Regions from separate parts of the Clostridioides sp. ZZV15-6383 genome, predicted to be linked through region 1. Evidence: riboswitches for the same ligand, from Rfam matches in the RefSeq annotation. Region 1 holds a riboswitch; each other region holds the start of a gene.
The links. A riboswitch is a leader RNA that binds a small molecule or an ion and turns the genes downstream of it on or off. The one in region 1 is predicted to bind lysine.

Region 1 (6,209 bases):
CTATAAAAAAAGGAAATGTTGACTTGGATATGGAAGTAGAAATAGATTTAAAATCACAAATAAATGGGGCATTAGGATACTTAAAGGATTCTGGAAAGGTTCAAGATATACTAAATCATATGATTAATTTAAAGAAAACATCTGTTGGTTAAAAATATAGAAAATTTATATTTATATTTTTATTATATTTTATATAATATTAAAGCACTTTAAAATCAAAATTTGTAAAACAACATTTATTATGTTAGAATATTTTATGATATTAAATTGTAAGTGTATAATATTATTTAGTTACTAGATTGGGGGGAAATGATGAATAAAGTCTATATTGTAACAACATATACAGGAACTGTATTATCTTACTTAATAAGGAATATAAGCAAAAAACTGTATACACATGTGTCAATATCACTAAATGAAAATCTAAAACCAATGTATTCTTTTGGAAGACTAAATCCAAGAAATCCATTTATTGGAGGTTTTGTTGAAGAAAATATAAATCAAGGATTATATGCTATAAGAAAAAACACTGTGTGTAGAGTATATTCATTAGAAGTAGATAATTTACAATATGAAAATCTATCTAAAAATATAAAATTGATTAGTGATTATAGAGAAGATTACTATTACGATATAATGGCATTAATATATTTGGCAATAAATATTCATAGACAGTCTGAATATAAATATGTATGCTCAAATTTTGTTGCTGATATGTTAGAAAAAAGTGAGATAGACATTTTAAATAAACCAGCATTTGAAGTAACACCAAATGATTTTTATAATTTATCTGGTTTAACCTTGGAATATGAAGGTTTATTATCAGAATATAATTCTAGACAACATTCTTATGTATCAAAAATCGCAAATATCTAAAAACTTACTTTAGAGTTTTTCATATAAAAAATATTGCTAGATAATTAGGCTGAAGATAGTAGTTTAACTTCGAGAGGATTAAGAATTCGTAAATCTTAGTTAGAATACTTTCTTCAGTTTTTAAATTTCTGTTATTATTTGTATTTTTATAGTATTTTTGGATATATATATTAGATATAATTAAATAAACAGAACTATAAATATATAAAGATATCTTAACGCATAATAAATATGATAAATATTTATTTTTTGTAAATATATGGATATAATAGTAATAATAACATTTTTTAGAGAGGAGTATTAAATGAAACGATATCTTAAAACATATGGAGTTGCATTAATAGTTGTAATAATTTATGCATTTGTTAAATTACCTGTACTAAGATTAGATTTTACATCTTTATTTTCAGTAGGAATAATTTTCTTTGTTATATCAGGAATACTAGATATGATGCTAGATAGAAATGAAAGAACATCTAAAATTGCTAAGTATAATTTTTCAATAGCAATAGCTTTACTTGTGTATATTGTAGTGGTTCCTTTTATAACTTCTACACCTGTATTTCATGCAAAATCATATAAAGAATTATTGGGAAAAGTAACTGAGAGTAAATTTACCAATGACATTAGTCCTGTCAGTGTAAATGACATTCGTCTTGTAGATGAAGATATGGCCATGAAGTTGGGTGACAAAAAACTTGGAGAAGTTCCAGCAATAGGTAGTGTATCAAAATTAGGAAAATTTCATATACAAAATGTGGATGGAGAGTTGTACTGGGTAGCACCTCTTGTTCATAGAGACATAATTAAATGGATAACATCTTTAAGTGGTACAAGTGGTTATGTAAAAGTATCAGCTAGTAATCCTCAAGACGTTCAATTAGTTCAAGAAATAGATGGAAAGCCAATAAAGATAGTTTATCAACCAGAAGCCTACTTACATCAAGATTTACAAAGACATTTATACATACATGGTATTGTAAATGTTGGTATGACAGATTTCACTCTTGAAATAAATGACGAAGGTAAACCTTATTGGGTTGTAAGTCTATATGAACATAAAATTGGTTATGGAGGAGCAAATGCTACAGGAATAGCCACTGTTGATGCAGAAACTGGAAAAATAAATGTTTATGATGTTAAGAACACACCTAAATGGGTGGATAGAATACAGCCACAAGAATTTATAACAGACCAGATTAAAGACTGGGGTGTTTATGTTAATGGATTTTTAAATTCTGTTATATCAGAAAAGGGAGTATTAGTACCAACAGAAGGAACATCGCTAGTTTATGGTAATGATAACAGGTCTTATTGGTATACAGGTATAACATCTTCAGGTGGAGATGAATCTACAATTGGATTTATCTTAGTCGATTCTAGAACAAAAGAAGCCAAACTATATAAACAGCCAGGAGCTACTGAAACAGCTGCAATGAAATCAGCTGAAGGTAATGTTCAAGAAAAAAATTATGAAGCAACATTCCCTGTAATGTACAATATATTAGGTCAGCCAACATATGTATCTTCATTAAAAGATAAGGCGGGTCTTGTTAAGAGAGTTGCATTTGTATCTGTTGAAGATTATAATGTACTCGGTATAGGTGAAGATAAAAATGAAGCATTAAGAAATTACAAAGATGCATTAGAATCTAAGGGAAATGATTTAAAACTTGATAATGACTTAAAAGATGAAGTTATAGAAGGTACAGTGACAAGAATAAGTCCAGATGTACGAGGAGGAAATACTAATTATTATGTAACTTTAGATTCAAATAAAGAAATAATATTCAAGGCTACTTCAAAAGTATCTAGTGAATTACCATTGACTCAAGTTGGAGATAAAGTTAAAATATCGTATTCAAAAGAAGAATCTGGTGTAATTGAAATGTCAGAGTTTGATAACCTAAATATTGCAAATTTTAAAGATAAAAAAGTAAAAGAAGGAACAGGAACTGATGAAAATACAAATTCTCAAGATTCTGAAAATCAAGGGAATGTATAATTTAAATAAAAAAATTGTTAATAATATTTAGTATGTTAATAGCTAATTTTTATAGAAACTATTTCTATAAAAATTAGCTATTTTATTTTAATTCTTTGTAAATTTAATGTCATAAAATTAATATAATATTAGTACAACTTTGCAAATAATACTTCAAGGAGAATGTACTATGACGAATATGGAAAAAGAGATATTACTTTTAATTAGCAGGGTTAGATGTGTTACAGAAGCTCAATTTAGAAAAATTTATGGAGACCAAAAGAGATATAATAAAAAAAATTTCAAAAAAACTTTGAGAAAAATGTGTAGTGAATATACACTAAAAAAATATCCTTGTGATGTGGATTATTATAATTATAAAGACCTCTCTTATGTATACTATTTGAATGGTAGTAAACTTTTTAAGGGAGATGATTTAATAAAGGCTCTAGTAGGGTCAGAATTAGTTGTTAGAATCAATACTGCAGGTTGTGATGTAAAAAGATTCTACAGAAATGTTAGTGTAGATGATGTGAAATACGATTTATTTATTGAATATACAGACCAATTTGGTAATATAAAGCAAGTTTTAGTAGATGTTGATTTAAATAATGAAATAGATATTTCTAAATATGAAAATCTTTCTAAAAAAATAGATAAATCTACAATTCCCTTTTTTAAAGTGCCAAATGTTTTGGTAGTTACACCAGATAACTTATCTGAATTAAATGATTTAGAGAGATATGATAATGAGTATAGTATAAATTTTATAGATTTAGGATTAAATAAACTATTTAATTGTATATAAGCAAATTTTTAAAAAGAAGAATACTGATTTGCCACATTTTGTAAAATAATTGTTGCAATATTATATAGAATGTGATAAAACTATATTAATAAAAAAATAATGAGCCTAGGGTAGAGGTAGCTATATTCAATAGTATTCAATAGTAGCTGGTAAGTGTTGATAATTGATGAAAGGGTCTATAGCCGAAGAGAGTTTGTTGACGGACAAATTTTCTGGACTTATGCAGAATATGTATAAGGCTGTCACTTTTAAAGTGGTGAGCTACAAGGTTACTTGGTCTATGAAATTTACACGTCCAAAGTATACCTTTGGGCGTTTTTATTTATCAAAATTTAGTTTGAGGGGGAAAAGACATGAGTATAATTGTCCAAAAATATGGTGGAAGTTCAGTAGCAGATACTGACAAAATAAAATCAATTGCAGAAAATATAATAGAAAGAAGAAAAGAAAACCCACAAATGGTAATAGTTGTGTCTGCTATGGGCAAATCCACTGATGAATATATAAATTTAGCAAAAGAATTAAGCCATGAACCCAGTAAGAGAGAATTAGATGCTTTGATGTCTACTGGTGAAATGATTTCAGCGTCTTTATTATCAATAGCATTGAATGGGCTTGGATGTAAAGCTATAAGCTATAATGCTTACCAGTTAAATATAAAGACAAGTGGTCTTCATGGAAAATCTCAAATAGATGATATAAATGTAAATAGAATTAAAAATAGTTTAGATGAAGGAAATGTCGTAATAGTAACTGGATTTCAAGGAATCAATGAAGATGGTGATGTAACTACTCTTGGAAGAGGTGGTTCAGATACATCTGCTGTGGCTCTTGCAGTAAAATTAAATGGAAAATGTGAGATATATACAGATGTTGATGGAATTTATTTTACAGACCCAAGAAAATATTCAAAGGCTAGTAAACTTGATGAGATTGAATATGAAGAAATGCTTGAGTTAGCAAGTTTAGGAGCACAAGTAATGCATTCAAGAAGTATAGAACTTGCACAAAAATATGGTGTTGAAATTTATGTTGGACGTACATGTGGTACAGTAAAAGGAACATATATAAGAGGGGGAAAAGATATGAAATTAGAGGATAAAGTAATAACAGGATTAGCTACTAGTGATGATGATAGTTCTATAACAATAAAAGATTTTAAAGCAGAAAATATATCTAGTTTATTTGAAGACATAGCAACTATGGGAATAAGCGTAGATATGATAAGCCAAACTGCACCTATTTTGGATAAAATAAGTGTATCATTTACAGTTCCAAAAGAAGAATTAGGTGAATGTAAAAAAATAGTATCTAAATATACAGATGAAGAACATGTAGTAATTGATAATAATATTACTAAATTCTCTTTAGTAGGTCTTGGTATGAAAAATACTTCTGGAGTTGCTGCTAAAGTATTTAAGATATTCAATGAAAATGGTATAATGATAAAACTTATAACTACATCAGAAATTCGTATAACTTGTGCTATAAATTCTGATGATAAACAGGTAGCTATAGAGAAAATAGCAGAAGTATTTAATATATAAAATTTAGGGAGGATATTATGAAACTTCATGGAACTATGACCGTAAATGATAATGAATTATATATTGGAGGAGTGAGTTGTTTAGAGCTTAGTAAAAAATATCAAACTCCACTTTATGTATTTGATGAAGCTTTAGTAAGACAAAATTGTAGAGAATATGTAGAATATTTTAAAGCAAAAGATGGAAAAAATAAGGTTGCTTATGCAGGAAAGGCTTTTTTACCTCTTTACATGTGTAAGCTTATAAATGAAGAACAAATGTGCTTAGATGTAGTTTCAGGAGGCGAATTATATACAGCTTATAAATCAAATTTTCCTATGGAAAAAGTTTTCTTCCATGGAAACAATAAGACTAAAGAAGAAATAAACATGGGATTAGATTTAGGTGTGGGTAAATTTGTAGTAGATAATTTTTATGAGTTAGACTTACTTGAAGCGTTATGTGAAGAGAAAGGGAAAACTCAAGATATATATTTTAGAATAACTCCTGGTATAGAAGCTCATACACATGATTATATAAAAACTGGACAGATAGACTCTAAATTTGGATTTGCTTTAGTAAATGGAGATTTATTTAGAGCAATAGAAAAATTAAGTGAATACAAAAACATTAAACTTGTGGGTCTTCATGCTCATATAGGTTCACAAATATTTGATGTGGAACCATACATAGATACAGTAGATATAATGATGAACTTAGTAAAAGAAATAAAAGAAAAATTCAACATACAATTAACAGAGATTGACTTAGGTGGGGGTGTTGGAGTTTATTATAGTGAAGGAGATAAACCTAAAACTATAAAAGAATTCTGTGAAACTATAATCACTAAAGCAGAAAATTCATGTAAAGAGCTTGGAATAGAAGTGCCTACATTAGTAATAGAGCCAGGAAGATCAATAGTTGCAAATGCAGGAAGTACATTGTATACAGTAGGTTCAATAAAGGATATAAAAGATGTTAGAGTTTATGTAAGTGTAGATGGAGGTATGACAGA
Region 2 (6,209 bases), on a different contig from region 1:
TATTTTACTTTTTCTAGTTTGATTCATTGCCATTATGCAGGCTTCTATTGCAGCAGTTGCTCCATCATACATTGATGCATTTGCAATTTCCATACCTGTAATTTCTGCAATCATAGATTGAAACTCAAATACTACTTGCAAAGTTCCTTGACTTATTTCAGCTTGATATGGAGTATATGCTGTATAAAATTCAGACCTTGAAGTTATATGTTTTATAATTGATGGTATATAATGGTCATATGCACCAGCTCCAAGAAAACAAGTTAAATCTTCTAAACTTAAATTTTCTTCTGACAATCTCTTTACTATTTTACTTACCTCTAATTCAGATTTTCCACTTTCCAAATTTAAATCTCTTTTTAATTTTATTTCATCTGGTATATCTGAAAATAATTCATCAACTGAATTTAATCCAACTACTTTTAACATTTTTGATTTATCTTCACTTGTGGCAGGTATATATGAAAACTTATTTTCTTCATTTAATGTAATATTATCTTTCTTATATTGTTTTTTATAAAAAGGTTTCTTAACTATCATTGCAGGAACAACTTTTTTTCTGATTGCTATACCTATTTCATTTCCTACTTTTGCATACTCAGAATCTATAATTCCCATGCCTAATATTTTTCCTGTTGTTGGAGATGCACATCCTGTTGTTACAAAACCAACTGTTTTATCACCAACCTTTATATCATATCCATTTCTAGGCATCCCTTTGCCTTGCATTTCAAATCCTACTAATTTTCTTTTAGCTCCATTTTCTTTTTCTTCTGTTAAAACTGATTTTCCAATAAATGATTCTTTATTTGTCTTCACAAAAATAGATAAACCACCTTCAAGTGGAGATATGCGTTCATTTATTTCATGACCATATAAAGGTAGTGCTGCTTCAAACCTTAAAGTGTCTCTACAACCTAGTCCAGCTGGGCATATATTTTCTTGTCCAACCTTTAAAACTTCATTCCAAATTATTTCTACATGTTCATTTTTACAATATATCTCAAATCCATCTTCTCCCGTATATCCTGTTCTTGAAACTAAACAAGGTAAACCACATACTTTTGTTGATGGCATTGACTTATAAAATTTTATTGATTTTAAGTCTATGTCTGTAATTTTTTGAAGAATTGCTTCTGCTTTAGGTCCTTGAACTGCTAATTGACTCACTTCATTAGATACATTTTTTATATCTACATTGTATCCTTCACTTTGTTTTATTATCCATGTTACATCTTTATCTATATTTCCTGCATTTATTACTAATAAATAATCTTCTTCACTAAATTTATATATTAATAAATCATCAACTACTCCACCATTTTCATAACACATAGGTGTATATATAATGTCATTTATCTTTAATGTGCTTATATCATTTGTAACTAGATTTTGTATAAATTTTTCTGACTCTACTCCCTTTACTTGTACCTCTCCCATATGAGATACATCAAATATACCTGCGCTTTTTCTGACCATCTCATGCTCTTTATTTATACCTTCATATTCTAAAGGCATTTCCCAGCCAGCAAATTCAACAAGTTTTGCTCCAAGCTCTTTGTGTATATTATACAAAGATACTCTTTTCAATTCATTCATATATAACCCTCCCTACAAAATTAGACCTACTATATTTAAGTAACTTTGACATTATTTCCTGTACTTTTTCATAAAAAAAAGATATATTAACATGGAAAATAATCCTAGCCTATATATCCCTGTTTGTATACCTGAAAGATTTAATAATTTAATATTATTTTGCTTCTTCGGTGACTTATAGTATCTTAACTTAAGTCTCTCCAGAGTCCCATCAATTAGCGATATTTTTGCCTGAAAGCTTCTCTAAGAATTGGCATTTCTTAAATTTCTTCTTCGGCGCCTTTTTGTAAAAAGGTCTCTCTCGCTAATCTCGTTTGGAAATATTTATTTTCAATTTTATTGTATGAATATTTCAATTAAATGTCAACAAATTATATTTATTTTTTTTTATGTATTAATTTTTTTGTTAAGTTTTTATTATCAATTATATTACTTTTATATTATTAACTTTTACACCTGTATGTTATATATTAATGCGAAATAATATATTTGTTTAATTTATTATTAGCATGCCATACAAAATACTAAAAGTAAAGTTATATTGTAATTTACTATATTATGTTAAAAGTATATTCATACATGTGATAGAATCGTTTGCAATTTTATCTTTGTGAAAAATAAGATTTTTAAAATAAGTTACTATAAGATTTTATATTGCTAATAAACATATAGAACTTTATACTTAAATATATTTTTATACAACAAAAAAAGCACTTAACGTGCTTTTGTATATTTATTATAAAAATACTCTTAAGAAGATATTATATAGTATTTGATTTATTTATCAAAAAATAAAAACGGGATAGCCCACTCCGAAAGCCAGCAACCCCAGTTTTTTTCAGCACAATTAAGTACTGTAAAGTGCGGATGAAGGGAGTCGAACCCCCACGCCAATGGCGCTAGATCCTAAGTCTAGTGCGTCTGCCAATTCCGCCACATCCGCTTATCACTCTTTTATTTTACTATATTTCGCTATTATTTTCAATAACTTTTTAAAATCATCTAAAAACTAACAAAATAATCATAATAAAAGGTGAAAGAAGAAAGTATTGTTGTATCTGAAATTGGAGAACAATGGTCTCCAAATATTGCACCTGTTAAAACTGCACTAGTACTTGCTATTACATAAGACATGTCAGGATTTAATGAGTATGCTAGTGGTATTGCCAGTGGCATAAGTATACCCATTGTACCATAAGCTGTTCCAGTAGCAAAAGATATTATCGCTCCTAAACCAAATTATTAAAGTTAAGATTCCAAATTTTTCTGCATTAGCTAGTGCAATAGTGTCTATATCCTCTTCTGCAAAAACCATTACTGTTGACATTATGAACATAATTGTCGTCAGAAAAATAATATTAATTTGTTTTATTTCTCATATAAATCTCCCTCTCTTTTTAATTTTGTGAACTATGCAGGGTATTATGTTATGATAAAACTAAAAAAGCCTTGAGTGATAAACACTCAAGGCTTAAACATTACAATACATCAACAATATTAAAATAAATATAATATAATTCCTTAAATGATAGCTCACCACAAATAAACCTGTGACAGTTGTACACATTTTCTATGTACCCCCAGCAATATAATCTTAAAGCATCGATTATAAAACTTCGGCAATATCTCCTTTCCTAATAATTCTTTGTGCTTAACTCCTTATTAGTACTGATAGATTATTGCGCCTCTACCCTTCTATTCACTTTTATTAAATATATTTTGAGTATATATTATTTATTTAAACTTTGCAAGTTAGTTTTAAAAATTTCTACTTATTTTTTACAAAAAACACCATATTTTTTTTAATTATGTTTAAAACACATTACAATCAATTAAAAATAATCTTATTGTTTGAAATTTCTAATTTAAAGGACTTTTTATATTATTGTCGAATTATAAAATTAATTGTACTAATGCTATCAAAAAAATTTTATCAATTCTATGGAGGACTTACTTTAATGTTATTAATTTACAATGAAAAAACAAACCCCTATTTCAATTTAGCAATGGAAGAATATCTTCTAAAAAACTTTGATGAAGACTTATTTATTTTATGGAGGAATGAACCTTCTATAATTGTTGGAAAAAATCAAAACACACTCTCTGAAATAAACTTAGAATATATAAAAGAGCATTCTATACCTGTTGTTAGAAGACAATCTGGTGGTGGAGCTGTATTTCATGATTTAGGAAATATAAACTTTACATTCATAGCTTGTAATAATAATAGTTTTAGTGATTTCAAAAGATTTACTCAACCAATAATAGACTTACTTAAAACATTAGATGTCAATGCTGAATTTTCTGGAAGAAATGACCTTCTTATAGATGGTAAGAAATTTTCTGGAAATGCTCAATATAACTACAAAAATAAAGTGATGCATCATGGTACACTTTTATTTTCATCTGAGATAAATGACCTTTCAAAAGCATTAAAAGTTAAACCTATAAAATTCGAAGGAAAGGGAATAAAATCTGTAAAATCTCGTGTAACTAATATAAGTGAACACCTACAAGATAAAATGAACATAATAGAATTTAAAGATGCAATAATGAATTATCTTTCTAAAACAAATACTGATAATACTAATTATTGTTTAAGTGAGTATGATATAGAACAAATAGAAAAACTTACTAAATCAAAATATGAAACTTGGGATTGGAATTTTGGTAATTCACCAAAATATACTCTTTCAAATGAATTAAAATATTCTGGTGGAAATGTTGAATTCAATTTAAATGTTGATAAAGGCATAATAACCACTATAAAATTTTTTGGAGATTTTTTTGGAAAACGTGATGTTTCATTTGTTGAAGATATACTTATTGGTACAAGACATGAAGAAAATGCTTTAAGAAATACTTTAGATTCTATTGAAATAAATGATTATTTCTTAGGTGCTGATACTGATATTCTAGTTTCTGGAATCTTAGGTGTTAAATAGAGGATATTAAAGATTTTAAAATATTTACAAAATTATGTTTACAGATATAAAAAATCATGATAATATTTATAACATAATTAAAAATTGATACTTCTTATCCAGAGTGGTGAAGGGACTGGCCCTATGAAACCCAGCAACCAGTATATTTTTATATACATTGGTGCTAAATCCTGCAGTATTATACTGAAAGATGAGTCTAAATTAGCTTTTAAAGCCTGAGTTTAAACTCAGGCTTATTTTATTCGCAGTGTGATAAAAGAAAGTATTTTATTTTTAACTAATCAATTATATTCAGGAGGGAATTTATATGAAATTCAAAAAATTATTATGTTTGTTGTTATGTCTAGTATTCACTTTATCTATAGTTGGATGTTCTAAACCTAAAGATGATAAAAAAATTGTTGTTGGTGCTACTTTAGTTCCAGGTGGAGAGTTATTAGAAGAATTAAAACCACTTATTAAAGAAAAGGGATATACTTTAGAAATTAAAAACTTTGATGATTACATACTTCCAAACGAAGCTTTAAATAATGGAGAAATTGATGCAAATCTATTCCAACATGAACCTTATCTAAAAGAAGCAGTTAAAGCTAAAGGTTACAAAATAATGGCTGGTAAAAAACTATATGTATGCCCAGCAATACTTTACTCTTATAAGATAAAATCTGTTGATGACTTTAAAAAAGGAGATACAATTGCAATAAGCAATAACCCTTCTTCTTGTTCTAAGAACCTTAGATACCTTGAAAGCATTGGACTTTTAACTTTGCCTAAAGGTGATGGATTAGTTAGTCCGAAAGATATAATAGAAAATCCAAAAGGAATACAATTCAAAGAGTTAGATATTGCTCAAATTCCATCTTCGCTTCCAGATGTAACTGCTGCATTTATAGATACTACTTATGCAGTACCTGCTGGTCTTGATGCCAAGAAAAATGGAATTTATACAGCTCCTATAAATGATGAGTATGCAAATCTTTTAGCATTTAGAACTGAGGATAAAGATAGCGAAAAGATTAAAGTTCTACAAGATGTACTTACATCAGATAAGGCAAGAAGCTTAATTGAAGAAAAATACAAAGGCATTGTAATTCCTATTTTTTAGTATATTTAATATAATTTTAATATTATTATTCTAATATTGTTGAATATTGACTTATTAAATGCTACCATTTAAATAAATCTATGTTTGTGGAGGAAAATTACTATGGCTATAGAATTAAAAAAGGGACAAAAAATAAATCTTACAAAGAAGGAAAATAGCGATTTAGGTGAAATTTTAGTTAATTTAAATTGGAATCAAAAAGTACAAAAAAAGGGTTTTTTTGGCTCTTTAAGAAGCAGAAATATAGATTTAGATTTGGGTTGCCTATTTGAAATGAAAAACGGTGTAAAAGGTGCTGTTCAGGCATTAGGCAATTCTTTTGGTAGCTTAGATAATCCACCTTTTGCTCAATTAGATGGAGATGACCGAACAGGAAGTAATACACAAGGAGAAAATTTAAGAATAAATGGTAATAAAATAAAAGAAATAAAAAGAATACTTATTTATGCTTTTATCTATGAAGGTGTAGCCAATTGGTCTGAAGCTGATGGAATTGTAACAATAAAACAAAAACAAGATTCAGACTTAGTTGTTAAACTTGATGAACATAAAAATGGCTA
Region 3 (6,209 bases), on a different contig from region 1:
CAGCTTCATCTTCTGGCAATCTAATCTCAAACTTTTCTTCTATGTAATCCAAAGCTTCTAATCCTATTTTAAATTCGCTTTGATAAAATCTTTTTATATCCCAAAGTAGTGCATTCTTTACATTTACTCCTTCACGAACCCTTTCTATTGCTGTATATATATGGTCAGTTAAAGAGATATAAATACTATCATTTAATCTCTTCCCTAATTTTTCTTTAGCTTGTAAAATTATTTCATCTGATAATTCCATATACCTCATAGGAATATCTGCTATTAATTCTTTAAATTTATCAGACATATTTGGGTCTGAAAGTTTGAATACCTTATCAACCTTATCCTTTGATATGTGGTCACCTGTACGTTTCTTATATGCTAAACCTCTTCCCATAACTACTATTTCTTTATCATTTTCATCTGTTGTAATAATTACATTGTTATTGAGTATTTTTTCAATAACCATTGTGATTCCCCCTTTCTTAATACTAAGTTAAAGTAAATATTTTTAATTATTAAGAATATTTTGAATATAATTTATTGCATTAAAAAAAACCTATTTATTACACATTAAATAGATTCCCATGAATCCTGAGTAATAAATAGGTTTAGCTTGTACTTAAACAATCACTATCCGTTTATATTTTATTTTAATTATTATTTATTATATGTTAGCAAATTTATTTTTTAATGTCAACTTTTTCTAAATATTTTAATGTTGAATAAGCTATATAAATTGTATTAATAAAATATTGTTTTATCAAAAGACAAATAAAGCAAAAAAGGTATTACCAATTTCATGGAAATACCTTTTGTTTTTAATTTAATATTAATTTAAATGATTTTTCTTAATCTCATCAAGTAGCCCATCTTCCAAATAGATTTCTAATGCACACCCTACCATTGCCTTTACTGATTTGTGAAGTTTATCATAAGCTTCCTCAGAATTTGCATAATTTAGAAACTCTTTTTCATGAACATATACCATTGGATTTATATCCAAAGCTATTTCTGTATACATAGTAGGACAAACTTGACTTACATTACCTATATCTGTAGAACCTACTGGACCATCTTTACCTTCTAATATATCTGTTATACCTGCCTCAATCAAATTATTTTTTGTTATCTTTTGAAGTACTTTGTTATTTATTATATTATCAAAAGAATTTTCAAAATATCTATAAGAAAGCTTAGCCCCTGTCATTAACTCTGCACCTTTTGCACAGTTTATAACTTTTTTAGTTACTTCATCTAAATAACTTCTTTCAGCTGCTCTTACAAAAAACTTACAAGCGGCTTTTTCTGGAACTATGTTTGGAGCTTCTCCTCCATTTGAAACTATCCCATGTATTCTAACATCTGATTTTACATGTTGTCTTAGTGCATTTATACCAGCAAAGGTAAGTTGTACTGCATCCAGTGCATTAACTCCCATATGAGGATGACTAGCTGCATGTGCTGATATCCCTTCAAAACTAAATTCTAATGAGTCTATTGCCAAAGCTTTACAGTTTATATTGTTAAAAGCTTCTATATGCATTTGATAACTTACATCAATATCATCAAAAGCTCCTGCCTTAACTAAATCACATTTACCTCCTGTTGTTTCTTCAGCTGGTGTTCCTATTAATACAATTTTTCCTTTAAAACTTTCTTTTAACTTACTTAATACTATACAAGCTCCTAGTGTAGATGCTGCAATCCAGTTGTGTCCACAAGCATGAGCTGGTTCTTTATTTTCTCCATATCCTGGAAGTGCATCATACTCAGCCAAAAATGCTATAGTTGGACCATCATCATCCCCTAATTCAGCTCTGAAAGCAGTCTCCATATTGCAGTATGGATAAGTTATATCAAATCCATATCCCTTTATTTTATCTACTAAGTATTTTGATGATATATATTCTTCTTCTCCTAATTCTGGGTTATTGAATATAAAATCACATACTTCTTCAATTTCTTTTCCAAGTTCATTCTCTATCTCATAAGCTCTTTTCTTTATACTCTCTATCATGACTTACCTCCTATTAGAATCCTAGAAATAATCCTATTGTCAAAAATACCATTACAAGAATTGTTAATACTACCATTAAAGGAATTACAAATCTAACCCATTTTGACCAAGGAATATTAGCTACTGCTAATGCTCCCATTAAAACACCTGATGTAGGTGTTATTAAATTAGTTACACCTATACCAAATTGATAGGCTGTAACTATCATTTGTCTAGATACATCTACTAAATCCCCAAGTGGTGCAAGTACAGGTATTGTAAGTGATGCAAGTCCTGACGCTGATGGTATCAAAAATGCTATTAAACCTTCTATTAAGAAAGTTAAATTTATAAAGATAGTTTTTGGTAATCCATTTAATAAATTTGCTGCAGAATTTAAAATTGTATCTATTATAAATCCATTTTCTGCTATTATTACGATTCCACGTGCAAATGCTATACATAACCCTGCTGTCATTAAATCTCCTGCTCCGCTTATGAATGAATTAACTATGTCATCTTGTTTAAGCCCTGATGCTATACCTGATATTATGCCTATAGCCGTAAATATCATTGCAATTTCAGTTATATACCATCCTAGCTTTAAAACTCCATATATCATAATCGCCATACCTATTGTAAAAATTGCTATTACCATGGCTTCTCTTTTTGTAAATTCTTTTATGTTTGTATCAGTATTAACCATTGATTCCTGATTTAATGATATACCATGTACTAAAGACTTTTTAGGGTCTTTTTTAACTTTATTGGCATACATCATAACAAATCCTATAGATATAGCCATATATATTATAAACATAACAACTCTAAATTCTATCCCAGAACCTGGTGTTATTTGTGACAATGCTTGTGCTATTCCTACAGAGAAAGGATTAGTTGTAGCTGCTCCAAATCCAGCCGTTGCTCCTATAAACACTGTTGCCACTGCTGTTAATGAATCATATCCCATACTGGTCATAAGTGGAATAAATATCATATAAAAAGGTAGTGTTTCTTCACTCATTCCAAATGTTGTTCCACCTAGTCCAAATAGAATCATTGAGATAGGTATTATTAAAAATTGAAACCTCTTCATTTTATTGACAGTGTGGGCTATAACAGCTTCTATAGCTCCTGTTTTATTAACTATTCCAAAAGCTCCTCCAACTATTAAAACAAATCCAACTACTTCAGCCGCATCTATAAATCCATTTATAGGTGCCGTAAATACATCAGTAATCCCTTGTGGATTTGATGGTGCTTTTTCATAAGTTCCAGCCACAACAACTGATCTTCCGTCTATATCTACCCTTTCAAAATTTCCACTTGGTACTATCCAAGTAAGAACTGCCATTACTACTATTAGTAAAAATATTATAGTAAGTGTCTGCGGCATAGTAAACTTTTTCTTTTTTAAACTGCTCATTTTTAATCTCCCCACTTTTTAAATTAAAATATTTTATTATTGCATCCCTTTTCTACCCTATTTTGTCTAGATGTAAAAAAGCTCAACATGGATACATGTTGAGCTAAATGTGCTAAATACAACATACCTGCATCTTCCCTTTATCTTGTTTAAGATAGCTCTCCATCAAAATTCGGGATAATTTTGATGACAGTACTGTACCTATTAAATACAGTCCCAGCACTAGCTTTGGACACTAGCACTTCGGCACTCACTCCTTTTATATTGCTTCATTGGCTTCCAACCTCTTCAATATTAATCTTAGTAAATGCAACCTCTACCTCAATCTTTTTATTAGATGAGGTAATTCTTATTAAGTTTTATTTATCGTAAGTAATTGTAGCATAATATGTCGAGATTGTAAATATTTTCAGTATAATAATTCTTGCTTTATGATATCATTCTACTGTTCGCAAATAATCTTTTCCTCCACATGATTTAAGGAATATAGTATATTTTGAATACACACAAGTTTTCTAGAGATTTAAAATTATTATAATGCTCTTATAATAAAAAATAAAAGCCATGTAAACTCATCTAATTTACATAGCTTTATATATATTAATCTACACCCAATACAGCTTTGAGTTTTGATGCTATTGTAATAACTCTTGGTCCAAATATAACTTGAACTGAATTTTTCTTTTTAACAACTCCACTTGCACCTAATTCATTTACCCAGAAACTGTCTTCATAGAATCCATCAATTGAATTTAACTCTACTCTAAGTCTAGTCGCACAGTTTGTAATATTTTTTATATTACTACTTCCTCCTAAACCTTCTATTATATAGTGTACAAGTTCTGAATCTTTATCACCTACTTCATATTCTACTACATTGTTTTCTACTACTTTAACATCACCTACAGACTGTCTTTCTCTATATTCTTTCTTACTATAAAGCTTAACTTCTTCTGAGCTTCTTCCTGGTGTCTTTATATCAAACTTCTTAATTGCCCATGTGAATATTATATAAGTAACTATAAAGAATATTGGTATTAAAAATAATAAAGGTAATGCATCTACCTTTTGAGGTTGTAATAAATTAGGGAACATATTTCTAAATGATTCTCCCATTATAGAAACATTAAACATTTCTGTGAATACATATGTCAACCCTGCTAGTGGTACATATGCTGCAAAGTATAATAATGGTGCAACAAATAAGAATGTATACTCTATTGGCTCCGTTACCCCTACCAACATGGCTGTTACTATTGCTGGTATCAATATACTTATTGCTTTTTTCTTATTAACATTGTCAGCCAACTTATACATAGCTAAAGCTGCTGCTGGCAATATTGCAAAATGTATTAATAAACGTCCTGTTGTAAAGTTACGAGTGATATAAGATAGTGTATCTGGGTCTCCCATTTGAGCTAATCTTATATTGTTAACACCTTCGTAAATTGCTCCACCTACTTCCATTGTTCCACCTACTCTTGTATATTCTATAGGAAATGCAATTAAGTGATGTATACCAAATGGTAATAATGCTTTATCCATTGCTCCAAAAGTAAATGTTCCTAATAATCCACTCGAACCTATCCAATTACCAAGTTTAGATAATGCTAACCCTACTGGTGGCCATATGAAGTACATTGCTGTACCCAATACTATTGATGCTATAAACATTATAATCATTGAAAATCTTGGCCCTGAGAAAAAAGATAATGCACTAGGAAGTTCTATGTCAACAAATTTGTTATGTACTGCACTAGCTACAAATCCAGCTATTATAGCTCCAAATATACTACAATCATATGAAAATATTCCTAAGAAAGAACCATATAAGGAACTTCGACTATATGCTTCTGCCTCACCTAATCCAGATGCCATAAACGCTTCTGCTGTAACTGTATCTGAATTTATACCATTTGCTACTAGTAATGTACTTATAACTGTGTGCATTCCTATAAATAAAACAATTCCTCCTAATGCCCCCCATCCTTTTTCCTTTTTAGATAAGCCAAAGGCTATACCAGTAACAAAGAATATTGGTAAGTATCTCATTACCATAAATCCTAGGTCATTTATTACTTTAAAGAATACATTTATGAATGACCCTTCTTTTATTAACCCGCTAAGCCCTAATGCAGAAACGTTTTCCATATTTGCAAAAGCTGACCCTAATCCTATAAATACTCCTGCTACAACAAGTAATATAACAGGAATCATCATTGCTCCAGAAAGTACTTGTAATTTATCCTTCATAGTATTATTTCCTCCATTTTTATTGAAATGCTAGGCTATATAATGCATATATATAAACTTCTATCGCTTTATATAATGTGTCTATACTTATATTTTCATTTGCCTGATGTGAATTTGGACTATCTCCATCTATTGTAGGTCCAAATGCAACTCCATTTTCTAATACTCTTGCATAAGACGCAGCTCCTTTTGTAAAAAGTTCTGCTTCTTTTCCAAAACCTTGTTTATATGCACTTGATAATTTCTTTATTAATTCACTATCTGGTTCTACATACAATAGTTTTAAATCCTTATATATCTCAATTATTAAATTTTCTTTTTTCTCAATTTCATTAATTCTATTAGTTATAAATTCCCAACTTATGCCCTTAGGATATCTAAAATCTATTTTCATATTCAACTCATTCTTTTCTAAGAAGATACTCATTATGCATATTGTAGAAACTCCCATATCTACATCTTCTTTATATAGCCCTAATTTTTTTCCATGATTATCATCTGTAAAGTATGAATTTAAAATATCTTTTATTATGATTCCTT
Region 4 (6,209 bases), on a different contig from region 1:
TTATATTACCTATTATTCCAGCTACAAGTAATGCTTCAATTATTTTTTCGTCATCGTACTTATAAAAATCTTGCATTGCAAAGAATATTCCTGGAATTACACCAGCAGAGCCACAAGTTGGAGCTGTAACTATTATATTTCCAGAAGCATTTTGCTCTGAAGCTGCTAGTGCATATGCATATACAAGTGTTGAGAAGTTCTTATCTTTTTGATATTCATTATAAAATGTACTTGCTCTTCTTTTTAATAATAGTTTACCTGGTATTATTTCATCTGTGATTAATCCATCATCAATAGATTTTCTCATAGCATCTTTTATAGTTTTTATATAATCTTTTATGTCTTCTGGTTCACATTCCAACACAAAATCTACTAAAGTCTTATTATTTACTTTACACCATTTTACTATTTCATCCATAGTATCTAAATGATATATGCTGTTACTTTTACTGTTTCTTTGACCTTCCTCTGCTATAGTCCCTCCACCTATAGAATATACAGTCCATTCAGCTGTTACATTTCCATCTTTATCTAAAGCTTCAAACTTCATTCCATTTGGGTGAAAATCTTTTATAATATCTTCTTCCCAAACAATTTCAACTTTTTTAGGTGCTATAGTTTTTTCAATTATATAGTCAGTTAAATGACCTTTCCCTGTAGCTGCCAAACTACCATATAATATTGCTCTAAAACTTTCTGCATCTGGATTTTCATTCTTAAATTTTTCTGCTGCTCTTTGTGGCCCCATAGTATGAGAACTTGAAGGCCCACTTCCTATTTTAAAAAGTTCCTTTAAAGTATCCATATTATTCCTCCTAAATTTTCGGTATTATTACTTATTATTAGATTTTACGCACATATTTATTATAACCTAAATATATTAATTATTAGTTATTAAATTCGCATAAAATTTATTTTTTATTTCCATTTTGGTATATTTTATTAAATTAATATGCATATTTTGAGAATAAAACATTTATTTCAAATTTTTCTAATATTAATATAATATAAATATCTTATTTAAACAGTTAAGATATTAACTATACCTATTAAAATTAATTAATTTGTACTATAATTATTATTGTACTTAAAAAATTAAATTTAGATAAAAAAGGAGATTTGATTATATGTTATTTAAAGGTTCTGCTGTTGCTTTAGTTACCCCATTTACAGAGGATAATAATGTCAACTTTGAAAAATTAGGTGAATTAATCGAATACCACATTGAGAATGACACAGATGCACTAGTTGTTTGTGGAACAACAGGTGAGGCGACTACTATGAGTGAATCTGAAATTTTTGCTGTAATAAAATATACAGTTGAAAAAGTTAATAAGAGAATACCTGTTATAGCAGGTACTGGTTCAAACAATACTATGTTGTCTGTTCATATGAGTCAAGAAGCCGAAAAATTAGGTGTGGATGGTCTTTTAATAATAACTCCTTACTATAATAAGACTAATGAAAAAGGTCTTAAACTTCACTTTGAAACAATAGCAAATAGTGTTAAGTTACCAATTATTTTATACAACGTGCCAGGAAGAACTAAAGTAAATATAAAACCATCTGTTGTGGCTGAACTTGCTAAAATAGATAATATAGTTGCTGTAAAGGAAGCAAGTGGAGACTTAGCTCAAGTTGCAGAAATAGCTAAATTAGTACCTAAAGATTTTGCTATATACTCCGGTAATGATGATACTATACTACCACTATTATCATTAGGTGGAAGTGGTGTTATCTCTGTACTTGCTAACATCTGTCCTAAAGAAACACATGATTTAGTAAATAAATTCTTTGAAGGTGATATTGAAGGCTCAAAAAAATTACAACTTGATATGGATGCTTTAATTGCTGCCCTATTTATAGAAGTAAATCCAGTTCCAGTTAAAACTGCCATGAATATTTTAGGTTTTAATGTTGGAGATTTAAGACTTCCTTTAGCTGAAATGGAAGAAGCTAATCTTAGTGTGTTAAAAGATGAATTGACAAATTTTGGATTTAAATTTTAGCAATATGTATATAAATAAGTTGATTTTTTCTTGAATATGTATTATTATTAGAATAATCAAATTTTAATATCCTATTAACCTAGGGTAGAGGTAGCTGTAACTAAGAGTATCCAATAGTAGCTGGCAGGTGTTAATGATTGGAAAAAGGATTTACAGCCGAAGAAAATATTTCTTGCAATAATATTTTCTGGGATTACACATAACATGTGTAATACTGTCACTTATATTGTAAGTGATGAGCTACAGGGTTTACTTTGAGTGATAAACTAGACGTACAAAGTATACCTTTGTACGTTTTTTGTATATAGTTAAAGTTGTTAATATAATATTAAAGTTTTTGTATATATAAAAATATTAACATATCTTACTTGTATAATTAAAATCAAATAATGTTTTAATAATTTAAAATTGGGGTGAATTTATATGAAAAAAGTAAATGTAGCAATAGTTGGTGCTACTGGAATGGTAGGTAGAACATTTTTAAAAGTATTAGAAGAAAGAAACTTTCCAATAGAAAATTTATTTTTATTCTCTTCTTCTAAATCAGCTGGTTCTAAAGTAATGTTTTGTGGTAAAGAATATATAGTAGAAGAATTAAAAGAAACTTCATTTACTGATAGAGGCATACAAATAGCATTATTCTCTGCCGGAGGAAGTATTAGTGAAAAGTATGCTCCAATAGCTGCTTCAAATGGAATCTTAGTAGTAGATAACTCTAGTCACTGGAGAATGAATCCAGATGTTCCTTTAGTAGTTCCTGAAGTAAATCCAGAGGCTATAAAAAATCATAAAGGTATAATAGCTAATCCTAACTGCTCTACTATACAGGCTATGGTTCCTCTTAAGGCACTTGATGATAAGTACAAAATTAAGAGAGTAGTCTACTCTACTTACCAAGCTGTATCTGGCTCTGGTGTTAAAGGTGTTGAAGATTTAGAAAAAGGAATGAATGGTAATCCTACTGGATTCTACCCTCATCAAATCTCTTACAATTGTCTTCCTCATATAGATTCATTTACTGAAAATGGATACACTAAAGAAGAAATGAAAATGGTAAATGAAACTATGAAAATACTTGATAACTACGATTTAAAAATAACTGCAACTACTGTAAGAGTTCCAGTAAGAAATGGTCATAGTGAATCTATAAATGTTGAGTTTAACAATTCATTTGAATTAGAGGATTTAGTAAAAACACTTGAAGAAACTCCAGGTGTTGTAGTAGTTGATAATCCTGCTAAAAACGAATATCCAACTGCTGTAGAATTTGATGATAGAGATGAGGTATTTGTTGGAAGGATAAGAAGGGACTTTAGTGTTGACAGTGGTGTAAATCTTTGGGTTGTTGCTGACAATATAAGAAAAGGTGCTGCAACTAATGCAATTCAAATAGCTGAAATGGCTTTATCATACGATTTAGTATAGTATAGTATACAAATTTGTATAAATATATAATTTTGTAAAATATTAATAATAAATAAAAAAAATAAGCATTAGAAGTAGCTGTAATATGAAACACAAAACTAAAAAAGAGGGGATTGATTTTATATGATATTTAAAGGTTCTGCTGTTGCTCTAATTACTCCATTTACAAAGGATAACAAAGTTGATTTTGACAAATTAGGTGAATTAGTTGAATACCAAATAGCTAATGGTACTGATGCTATAGTATCTTGTGGTACTACTGGTGAAGCTAATACTATGACTGATGAAGAACAACTTGCTACTATTAAGTATGTTGTTGAAAAAGTTAATAAAAGAGTTCCTGTTATAGCTGGAAGTGGTTCTAATGATACTATGCACTCAGTTAATTTAAGTCAAGAAGCTGAAAAATTAGGAGTAGATGCTCTATTAATAATAACTCCTTATTACAATAAAGCTAATAAAGCTGGACTTAAGCGTCATTTTGAAACAATCGCTAACAGTGTTAAACTTCCAATTATACTTTATAATGTCCCTGGAAGAACTTGTGTAAATATAAGCCCTAGTCTTATAGTTGAACTTGCTAAGATAGATAATATAGTTGCTGTAAAAGAAGCTAGTGGGGACTTAGGACAAGTTGCAGAAATAGCTAGTTTAGTTCCAGATGACTTTGCTATCTACTCTGGTAATGATGATACTATACTTCCTTTATTATCTTTAGGAGGTCAAGGAGTTATATCAGTACTTGCTAATGTTTGCCCTCAAGAAACTCACGATTTAGTAGCTAAGTTCTTTGAAGGTGATATAGAAGGTTCTAGAAAATTACAACTTGGTATGGATGCTCTAATTGCAGCTTTATTTATAGAAGTAAATCCTATACCAGTTAAGACTGCAATGAATTTATTGGGATTCAATGTTGGAGATTTAAGATTACCTCTAGCAGAAATGGACCCAGCAAATTTAGAAGTGTTAAAGAAAGAGTTAGTTAACTTTGGACTAAAAGTTAATGCATAATAAAAATTAATGCAGGATAAAAAATAAGTTTGGTCAAAAGTTAGCCCTTAATCATAGGAGGAAATTATGTTAAAAGTTATAGCAACTGGTTATGATGGAAAAATGGGTAAGATTTTAGCCGATACTATAAGAGAAGATAGTGAATTAGAATTGGTTTGTGTTTCAGCTAGAGGTATGGATAGCTGTGAAGGCGACCTTAAAATCTATGAAGATATGAGCACTATAGTGGAAGAAGTTGATGTGGTTATAGATTTTTCTCATCACTCTAATTTAGATAATATCTTATCTTATGTTTTAAAGACTAAGACTCCTTTAGTAATTGCTACTACTGGATATAATGATGAAGAAATGAACAAAATACATGAAGCAGCTAAAGTTATTCCTGTATTCCAATCATATAATATGTCTCTTGGTGTAAATGTATTAGTAAAATTGGTTAAAGATGCAGCTAAATTATTAGAAGGATTTGATATAGAAATAATAGAAAAACATCACAACAGAAAAGTAGATGCCCCAAGTGGCACAGCTGTTATGATTGCTAACGCTATAAAAGAGGTTTTACCAAACGTTGAAAATAATTATGGTAGATATGGCCGTAGTGCAAAAAGACAACCAAATGAAGTTGGTATTCATGCTATAAGAGGTGGAAATATCGTTGGTGAACATGATGCTCTATTTGCTGGAGATAATGAAGTCCTTACAATAAGCCATCAAGCCCAATCTCGTGGTATCTTTGCAAGTGGTTCTATAGCTGCTGCTAAATACTTAGTTAAACAAAAACCAGGATTTTATAATATGGACAGCATGTTAGGATAATAACAAGATAATAATACACAGTATAATCAAACATATACAATAAATAAATTCATTTAATACTATGCTTATACAATAAAAACCTGTAAAATAAAATATAAATAATGAGAAGTAAGTATATACTAAAATTGACAAATAAGTATATAATAAAAGAAATATAATGAAATACAAGGAGAATTAACAAATGGTAAATTTAAACGATGCTTATGAAATAGCAAGGTATATAAAAGAAGTTAAAAAGAAAACACCTGTTAAGGTATATGTAAATACAAACTCTTTACATTTCCAATCAACTGATAAGTTTAAGGTATTTGGAAGTAATGGCTCTTATATATTTGTAGGTGACTACGAAGATATAATGGAAGTATTAGACAAACATGGTAATGATATAACAGATACTCATGTAGAATACGATAGAAGAAATTCTGCTATTCCTCTAAAAAATACTTTAAGTGAACATGCAAGAATTGAGCCAGGTGCAATAATAAGAGACATGGTTACTATAGAAAAAAATGCTATTGTAATGATGGGAGCTGTTATAAATATAGGAGCTGTTATTGGTGAAGGTTCTATGGTAGATATGAATGCTGTTATTGGAGCTAGAGGTACTCTTGGTAAAAATGTTCATTTAGGTGCTGGTGCTGTTGTTGCTGGTGTTTTAGAGCCACCTTCTGCTACTCCTGTTATAGTTGAAGATGATGTTTTAATAGGAGCTAATGCAGTTATTCTTGAAGGTGTTAGAATCGGTAAAGGTGCTGTTGTTGCAGCTGGTGCTGTTGTAACTACTGACGTAGAAGCTGGTGCTGTTGTTGCTGGTTCTCCTGCTAAAGTTATAAAAATGAAAGACGAAAAAACGGCTGACAAGACTAAACTTATGGAAGACCTTAGAAATTTAGATTAATTAAATAGTAATATATTAATTAAAAAGATTAATTAAAAAGGTGTCTCTGT

Region 2: linked by a shared signal. The riboswitch ahead of KGF42_RS05645 (Na+/H+ antiporter NhaC family protein) and the one ahead of KGF42_RS01835 (aspartate kinase) in region 1 are both predicted to bind lysine.
Region 3: linked by a shared signal. The riboswitch ahead of KGF42_RS04150 (YfcC family protein) and the one ahead of KGF42_RS01835 (aspartate kinase) in region 1 are both predicted to bind lysine.
Region 4: linked by a shared signal. The riboswitch ahead of KGF42_RS07800 (aspartate-semialdehyde dehydrogenase) and the one ahead of KGF42_RS01835 (aspartate kinase) in region 1 are both predicted to bind lysine.

Annotation. Positions count from the first base shown of each region.
Region 1 covers NZ_JAGWCV010000002.1:182,953-189,161, forward strand. Annotated here, with positions in the region: gene KGF42_RS01815 (DUF2140 domain-containing protein) at 1-152, shown strand, start outside; gene KGF42_RS01820 (hypothetical protein) at 313-876, shown strand; gene KGF42_RS01825 (hypothetical protein) at 1,181-2,881, shown strand; gene KGF42_RS01830 (hypothetical protein) at 3,051-3,668, shown strand; lysine riboswitch at 3,772-3,940, shown strand; gene KGF42_RS01835 (aspartate kinase) at 4,022-5,215, shown strand; gene lysA (diaminopimelate decarboxylase) at 5,233-6,209, shown strand, end outside.
Region 2 covers NZ_JAGWCV010000009.1:84,578-90,786, reverse strand. Annotated here, with positions in the region: gene gcvPA (aminomethyl-transferring glycine dehydrogenase subunit GcvPA) at 1-1,599, opposite strand, end outside; glycine riboswitch at 1,809-1,913, opposite strand; tRNA gene KGF42_RS05650 (tRNA-Leu) at 2,462-2,542, opposite strand; partial or broken gene KGF42_RS05645 (Na+/H+ antiporter NhaC family protein) at 2,638-2,838, opposite strand; lysine riboswitch at 3,121-3,297, opposite strand; gene KGF42_RS05640 (lipoate--protein ligase) at 3,558-4,544, shown strand; SAM riboswitch class I at 4,636-4,741, shown strand; gene KGF42_RS05635 (MetQ/NlpA family ABC transporter substrate-binding protein) at 4,852-5,649, shown strand; gene KGF42_RS05630 (TerD family protein) at 5,752-6,209, shown strand, end outside.
Region 3 covers NZ_JAGWCV010000006.1:57,113-63,321, forward strand. Annotated here, with positions in the region: gene licT (BglG family transcription antiterminator LicT) at 1-460, opposite strand, end outside; gene KGF42_RS04145 (M20 family metallopeptidase) at 824-2,011, opposite strand; gene KGF42_RS04150 (YfcC family protein) at 2,025-3,416, opposite strand; lysine riboswitch at 3,564-3,743, opposite strand; gene KGF42_RS04155 (PTS transporter subunit EIIC) at 4,017-5,669, opposite strand; gene KGF42_RS04160 (Sapep family Mn(2+)-dependent dipeptidase) at 5,689-6,209, opposite strand, start outside.
Region 4 covers NZ_JAGWCV010000015.1:33,387-39,595, forward strand. Annotated here, with positions in the region: gene KGF42_RS07790 (L-serine ammonia-lyase) at 1-805, opposite strand, end outside; gene dapA (4-hydroxy-tetrahydrodipicolinate synthase) at 1,128-2,009, shown strand; lysine riboswitch at 2,087-2,260, shown strand; gene KGF42_RS07800 (aspartate-semialdehyde dehydrogenase) at 2,433-3,434, shown strand; gene dapA (4-hydroxy-tetrahydrodipicolinate synthase) at 3,558-4,445, shown strand; gene dapB (4-hydroxy-tetrahydrodipicolinate reductase) at 4,512-5,261, shown strand; gene dapD (2,3,4,5-tetrahydropyridine-2,6-dicarboxylate N-acetyltransferase) at 5,443-6,159, shown strand.